One region of the Halobacillus sp. B23F22_1 genome, then DNA from elsewhere that is predicted to be linked to it. Evidence: riboswitches for the same ligand, from Rfam matches in the RefSeq annotation. Region 1 holds a riboswitch; the other holds the start of a gene.
The links. Region 1 has a riboswitch for S-adenosylmethionine ahead of ACGTNH_RS16790 (phosphoadenylyl-sulfate reductase). Riboswitches for the same ligand answer to the same signal wherever they lie in the genome.

Region 1 (3,420 bases):
TAATTTCATTTTGATTCTGGCTATTGTAACAGCGCTCGTTATCTTCTTAACTGAAATTACTTCTAATACGGCAACGGCAACGATGATGTTCCCTATAATGGCTTCATTAGCCGCTGCTATTAATGTCCACCCCTACAGTCTTATGATTGGAGCTGGCGTTGCAGCGAGTTGCGCCTTTATGCTTCCTGTTGCCACTCCTCCAAACGCCGTTGTTTTTGGATCCGGCTATCTGAGGATCCCTGATATGGCAAAAGCGGGTATCTTTCTAAACGTGTTCGCAGTTATCCTTGTTACGATTGCCATTTACTTTTACTTGCCGCTCGTCTGGGGCATTGATTTAACCTCTTTCCCAGAACAGTTTAGAAATTAAAGGATGATGATCGTGAAGGATTTTGGTGGGAAAAAAGAAAAACCTTATACACCTAAAGAACCAGCATTTTGGCGGGTAACAATCGCCTTAATGCTGGCTTCTTTGTTGGTGTTTTCCACGCTTTATGTATTCCAGCCGCTGCTTCCTGTATTCGTCGATGAATTTCAAGTTACAGCCACGCAGTCAAGCTTCCTTGTGTCTTCGGCGGTCATATCTATGGTGGCTGGATTATTTATTTTAGGTTTTTTGGCAGATCGGTATGGGCGTTTGCTGCTTATGCACGTTTCTTTAGGGATGACAGTTTTACTGTTATTTGCCATGCCTTTTACTCCTTCTTTTGAAGCTTTGGTAGGACTGCGTCTGCTTCAGGGTTTTTTCCTTGCAGGTGTACCAGCTGCGGCTATGGGATATCTAGGAGAAGAGGTTTCTCCTCAGCACCTTGGCCTGGCTGTAACATTGTATATTTCAAGTAATGCTCTTGGAGGGATGGGGGGCCGGGTAGCAGCGGGCTACCTGACGGATATTTTAGACTGGAACACTACTTTGCTCATCATGTCTGGGTTTGGAATAGTGGCAGCCACATTGTTTATTTTGCTGCTTCCTAAAGAGAGATTTTACGTAAAACAGAAAACGCCGTTACGCAAGGATTTGCAGGGCATGCTTGTCCATTTAAAAGATACACATATGCTCGTCCTCTTTCTCATGGGACTATTACTTCAAATCGTTTTCACTGCAGTTTGGACTTATTTGCCGTTCTATCTGCAGGCTGATCCGTTTAACTGGCCGCTAAAATGGATTTCATTTACGTACTTTGCCTATGGCTTTGGCGTGCTGGCCCCGCCTTTAGCTGGGAGGTTATCTATGAAAATTGGTTTGCCAAAGGTAATGATCGCCGGATTGTTTGTCTTACTTGCTGGTGTGTGGATGACAACTCTCCCTATGCCCCCCGTCATCTTAATAGGACTTGCGGTGATTTGTATGGGTTTCTTCGTTGCTCACTCCATGGCAGCTGCTTTAGTTAGTAAGACAGCATCACATCATCGAAGCGGGGCTTCAGGGTTTTATTTAATCAGCTATTATATCGGAGTCGCCATAGGAAGTACGGCAATCGGGGCGTTATGGGAACAGTTTATGTGGTGGGGAATTACAGCGACAAGTCTAGTTTTAATACTTGTGTTTGCCTGTATTCCTATGTATAAAAAAATGGCGTAATCTCTGTCTGTCATTTCGGACATTTTCTGTATGCTCGTCCTGCAGGAGATGTCACTTTTTCTGTTCCTTTTTATATAATGAGATGTACAAAACCATCTTTTTTTACAAGCTGAGAGAGCGTTTTTGGTTTCTCAAAAATTTTTTTAAATTTTTTAAAACCGACTAAAACACTAGGAATAAAAGGGTTTTGGGCGTTGAAGGGCGTTAAATCGCCAAAAAACCCCTTTGACAGCTTCAAATTCATCCTGTATATTTCCATTTAATCACATAAAAATATTTTTCTTATCCAGAGAGGTGGAGGGACTGGCCCGACGAATCCTCGGCAACAGACTTAAAAAGTACTGTGCTAACTCCAGCAGGCATCACCGCTTGATAGATAAGAAGAGACCGAGATCGGTATTCTCATCCTCTTCTTATTAGATGAATAAGAAGAGGATTTTCTTATATGACTGACTAGAGACAGTAGATCAGTAAAATCGGGCGAAGGAATTTTCTCTTTATAGGAGGGCTACACATTGACTCATGAACAGATAACTTATGAAACGTTTATCAACGATCCTTTTACTGATTTTCAACCACATGATCAGACGAAAGGTGCATTAACGATATTAGAATGGGCGTACAACTCTTATGATGACATTGTTTACGCATGCAGCTTTGGTGCGGAAGGAATTGTCTTGATTGATTTAATCTCAAGAGTGAAGAAAGACGCTCACATTGTATTTCTAGATACAGATGTTCACTTCCAAGAAACGTATGAGCTGATTGACCGCATAAAAGCACGTTTCCCTGACCTGCAGATCACAATGAAAAAACCGAAGCTGACGCTGCAGGAACAAGCTGATAAGCACGGGGATCAGCTGTGGAATTCAAATCCTGATCATTGCTGCTATATTCGAAAAATTAAACCGTTAGAAGAAGCATTGAGTGGAGCGACAGCCTGGGTTTCCGGCTTAAGACGCGAGCAATCACTCAGTCGTAGTAAAACGGACTTCGTTAATAAAGACGAACGTTTTCGTTCCGTAAAAGTATGTCCTCTGATTCACTGGACATGGGAAGATGTCTGGAACCATATTAAAGAAAACAATCTTCCTTACAACGATCTGCACGATCAAGGATATGCAAGCATAGGGTGCATGCCATGTACAACACCATCCGATGATCCTCATGATCGCTCAGGAAGGTGGGAAGGCTTTGGAAAAACCGAGTGTGGCTTACACACGGTTTCAAGTCAGGATAATCAATCATGACGCTCGTCATTTTGAGTCTCATCATTGCTTATTTTTACGCCTTTAATGTTGGGGCGAGCGGATCGGCCGCTACAATGGGGATTGCTTATGGAGCTCGAGTGATTAACAAAAAATGGATTGCACTGCTGTTAAGCGGAATTGGCTGCCTGTTTGGAGCATTGTGGGGCGGAGAAGTGGTAGAGACGATTGGTAAAGGTCTCATTCCTGAAAGCCTGCTGACGGTTGAAGCTGCAGTAATCATTCTATTCGTTTCAGCGCTTACGCTGTTTGTAACGAACTTATTAGGAATCCCGCTTTCCACAAGTGAAGTGACAGTCGGTTCGATTGTAGGAGTAAGCATTTCTCTTCAACAGCTTTATTTAAGTAAATTAGTCGATATTATATTGTTTTGGGTTTTTGTTCCTTTGGCAGCCTTTCTGCTTACTTTCCTTTTTGGACTGCTGAAAGAGCGTTTTAAACCGAAGAAGTTGAAATCGAAAAAGCTGACGGTCGCTCTTTCTGTTTTGCTCATTATTACAGGATTTCTGGAGGCGATTGCTGCTGGGATGAATAATGTGGCTAGTGCAGTCGGTCCTCTTGTCGGAGCAG
Region 2 (3,420 bases), on a different contig from region 1:
CAGGATTGGGAAAGTTTAACAGCATCTCGTGAACATAAAGAAGTGAATCTCGAGGTCCTAAGTGAAGAAACGAATCAAGAATATACGATCCAGCAAGTATCCGGAGATCGGTTGCGAGGACTTGAGTGGACAATCTTTCAATGGGGAAAACCAATCGGAAAAATTGGGGCATCAAATGGTTCATCTAAGAAACACAGAATTATAGCAGAACTCTTAGACCACGAACCGATTAAGGTTGAAGCTACCTGGAAGAAGACAGGTCGGATTAATAAAAAGGGCTCCACTGTTATTAAAGGTTTTTTTCAACATAAAGTGCAAATAGAATCAATGCAAGAATTAAAAAGCTTAGACGCAGCTCTGCTGGCCAGCATAGTACATATATTTTGGAGCTCGAATGCAGAAGGTAAATAAAGGGCAGCAGGTACCGAAAAGCTGTAAAAGAGCGAAGTGTCAGGGGTGAGTCTCGGTGCCTGCTCCCCGGTAAGCGTGCCGGTTGTTAAGAGATGTGAGCTTTTCGTTTTTTAATGGATCCTTCTGTCATAGACTCATCCACTTTAGCAACATAAGGCATAAAGAAGTGGATGATCACACCGCTGAAGAGAGTAATGATAACAGTCCCTACTCCTATTGGCCCGCTAAAAAGAAAGGCTATCGCAGCAAGGACAACGCTCACTAATGCTCTCGATAGAGAAACATTTAAACCTGTCAGCTTTCTTACAACGAGCATCGTTCGATCAAATGGATTAGGTGCGAAATCGGCTTGCAAATTTATAGCAATTCCTAAGCCTGCAAAAAAGAGACCAAACAATAGACAGATCAACTGCATGACCGGGGATTCTGGCGCAATCCATCCTTCTGTAGAAAACACCCATACGTCAATGAAAAAGCCGGTAACGAGTGCTGTGATGATGGCAAAGTATTCAGGCTTTTTCTTTTCCGCGACTGCATTAAAAATGATTAACGTAAAGGCTACAACGACTTCCCAGCTGCCTATTGTAAGACCGAACGTACGAAATAATCCGACAAGAAGGGCATCAAACGGGGAAGTACCCAGGTGAGAATGAATGGTTAGCGCAATGCCGAACGTCATGATAATAATGCCCATCGTATAAAATAAGATTCGTTGTTTTGTACGAATACTCACTGAACAGCCCTCCTCTCAAATGTTATCGAACCACACTCCTTCTATCATAACCGCTGATCCCTCAATTTCCAATATATACAGTTTGAATTTATATTTAAAAAACATATTTAATATTGGCTGAAAAGTGTGAATAGTAGTACTATGTCCATTTGCGCATCTAACCCTTGTCACATTCCTTGCTTTCTTGTAAAGTAGGTCTAGATTTTAAATGAATATCGTTGATTTTCTTATCAAGAGAAGCGGAGGAACCTGGTCCTACGATGCTTCAGCAACCACTGAAAATTCAGTAAGGTGCTAAGTCCAGCAAGTGTTAACTTGGTAGATGAGAAGGGTATTAAAAGAGCCTTCTCCTAAGTGAAGGCTCTTTTTTTGGATTAACGAAAGACAAGGAGGAATTTGAATGGATCAAGATATAAAAGCCAATCCGCTCGCACTTATTCCATTTGGCGTGTTTATTATTCTATTTATAGGCTCTGGCATTATTACCGGGGATTTTTATCAAATGCCGGTACTAGTCGCGGTCTTTGCCGCCATTCTAGTCGGCTTAATGATGAATAAGAAAACGGATTTTCAAACAAAAGTGACGCAGCTGACTGAAGGAGGAGGCCACCCGAATATTATTTTAATGGTCGTTATCTTCCTGCTTGCCGGGGCCTTTGCTTCAGTAGCTGAAGGGGTGGGTGCAGTAGATTCAACTGTTAATTTAGGATTAAGTATTCTTCCTGAAAATTTACTGCTCGTCGGTTTGTTTATTATTTGCTGCTTTATTTCGATCTCAATGGGTACATCAACAGGAACAATAGCCGCACTGGCTCCCATTGGCCTCGGTGTAGCCGATCAAACAGATATTGGACTTGCATTAACGATGGGGGCCATTGTGAGCGGCTCTATGTTTGGAGATAACTTATCGATTATTTCAGATACCACCATAGCTGCCGTCCGCACTCAGGGCACGCAGATGAAAGATAAATTTAAAGCGAACTTTTTTATCGTTTTACCTGCTGCCATAGTCACGGCTGTTATTTTTAGTATATTAACAGCAAATGCGGCCTCGGTTATGGGTGAAGATACAAGCTTTCAGTTGATAAAAGTTCTTCCGTACATTGGGGTCCTCGTTTTCGCCGTTGCCGGAATTAATGTCATATTCGTGCTCATCGGCGGGATCATCTTTGCAGGCGTAGTTGGATTATCGTTAGGTGACATTGCCCTGGGAGAATACGTTACCCTTATAGGTGATGGATTTGCGAACATGCAAGAGCTGGCGATGCTGGCTATCTTATTAGGTGGTCTCGTGGAGCTAATTCGAAGAAACGGAGGCATTGCCTTCTTGATTCAGATGATCAGCCGAAAGATCTCCTCTTATAAAGGTGGAGAACTTGGTATTGCGGGCCTCGTCAGCCTCGTGAACTTTTCGACTGCTAATAACACAATTTCTATTATTACTGCTGGACCTTTAGCCAGGCAAATGGCTGAACGCTTTGACATCGATTCCCGCCGTTCCGCAAGTTTACTTGATATTTTTGCTAGTGCTGTGCAGGGGGTTATTCCATATGGCGCTCAGCTGCTAGCTGTTGCAGGGGTAGCAGGGATATCCCCGGTTGCGATTACACCTTATTGTTTTTATCCGATGTTGATCGCGCTGGCAGGGCTTCTTGCCATTGTCTTTGGATTTCCAAAGTTTACGGTAAAAGGGAGATAAATAAGTCGCTAAAGAAGAGAAGAAAAAATCTCAAATAATGGCTTTAAAGACGCCGAGACATAAGTAAAGGGGCCGGTTTTAATCGACCAGGCGTCAACCTCGAACGCTTATCGTGGCACCAACAGAGAACCATCTAAACCTATATGTTCAAATATCTGCTCCTAAGAACCATCTATACGTTGTTCTGGCTAAGACGATATAAGAGTGAAATGAAGAACAGTAAACAGAACCAAACAAGGTGCGATTTTACAACTAATGTGAAACGATTCGTTAAACTTATGAAGTGCCGCTTTTTACATTCTATCTTTCATGGACTTAGTTTTTTAGTGACTTCATGTATTTTGACGGAGCAATGGTAAAGTCCATTCTTCACACATAAATAATCCGAACTGATTTCAATAAAATCGTTCGGATTATTTTATGCTTTATTCAGTTTTATCCCAGCCTTTATCCTACTCATATGATGCTTTTGACAGAGGAAGTTCTTTAAATTCTTCTTTACTTCGAACAATACTAAATACATAATTCCGCAGCTCAATTAGCTTCTGTGCATCATGAGTAGGTTCACAGTAAGCTC

Region 2: another riboswitch for S-adenosylmethionine. It lies ahead of ACGTNH_RS12575 (Na+/H+ antiporter NhaC family protein); the one in region 1 lies ahead of ACGTNH_RS16790 (phosphoadenylyl-sulfate reductase).

The regions. Positions count from the first base shown of each region.
Region 1 covers NZ_JBIEKE010000003.1:332,186-335,605, reverse strand. The annotation lists gene ACGTNH_RS16800 (SLC13 family permease) at 1-370, shown strand, start outside; gene ACGTNH_RS16795 (MFS transporter) at 383-1,582, shown strand; SAM riboswitch class I at 1,862-1,965, shown strand; gene ACGTNH_RS16790 (phosphoadenylyl-sulfate reductase) at 2,098-2,832, shown strand; gene cysP (sulfate permease) at 2,829-3,420, shown strand, end outside.
Region 2 covers NZ_JBIEKE010000002.1:943,386-946,805, reverse strand. The annotation lists gene ACGTNH_RS12585 (hypothetical protein) at 1-411, shown strand, start outside; gene ACGTNH_RS12580 (YczE/YyaS/YitT family protein) at 497-1,144, opposite strand; SAM riboswitch class I at 1,369-1,473, shown strand; gene ACGTNH_RS12575 (Na+/H+ antiporter NhaC family protein) at 1,545-2,843, shown strand; gene ACGTNH_RS12570 (hypothetical protein) at 3,296-3,420, opposite strand, start outside.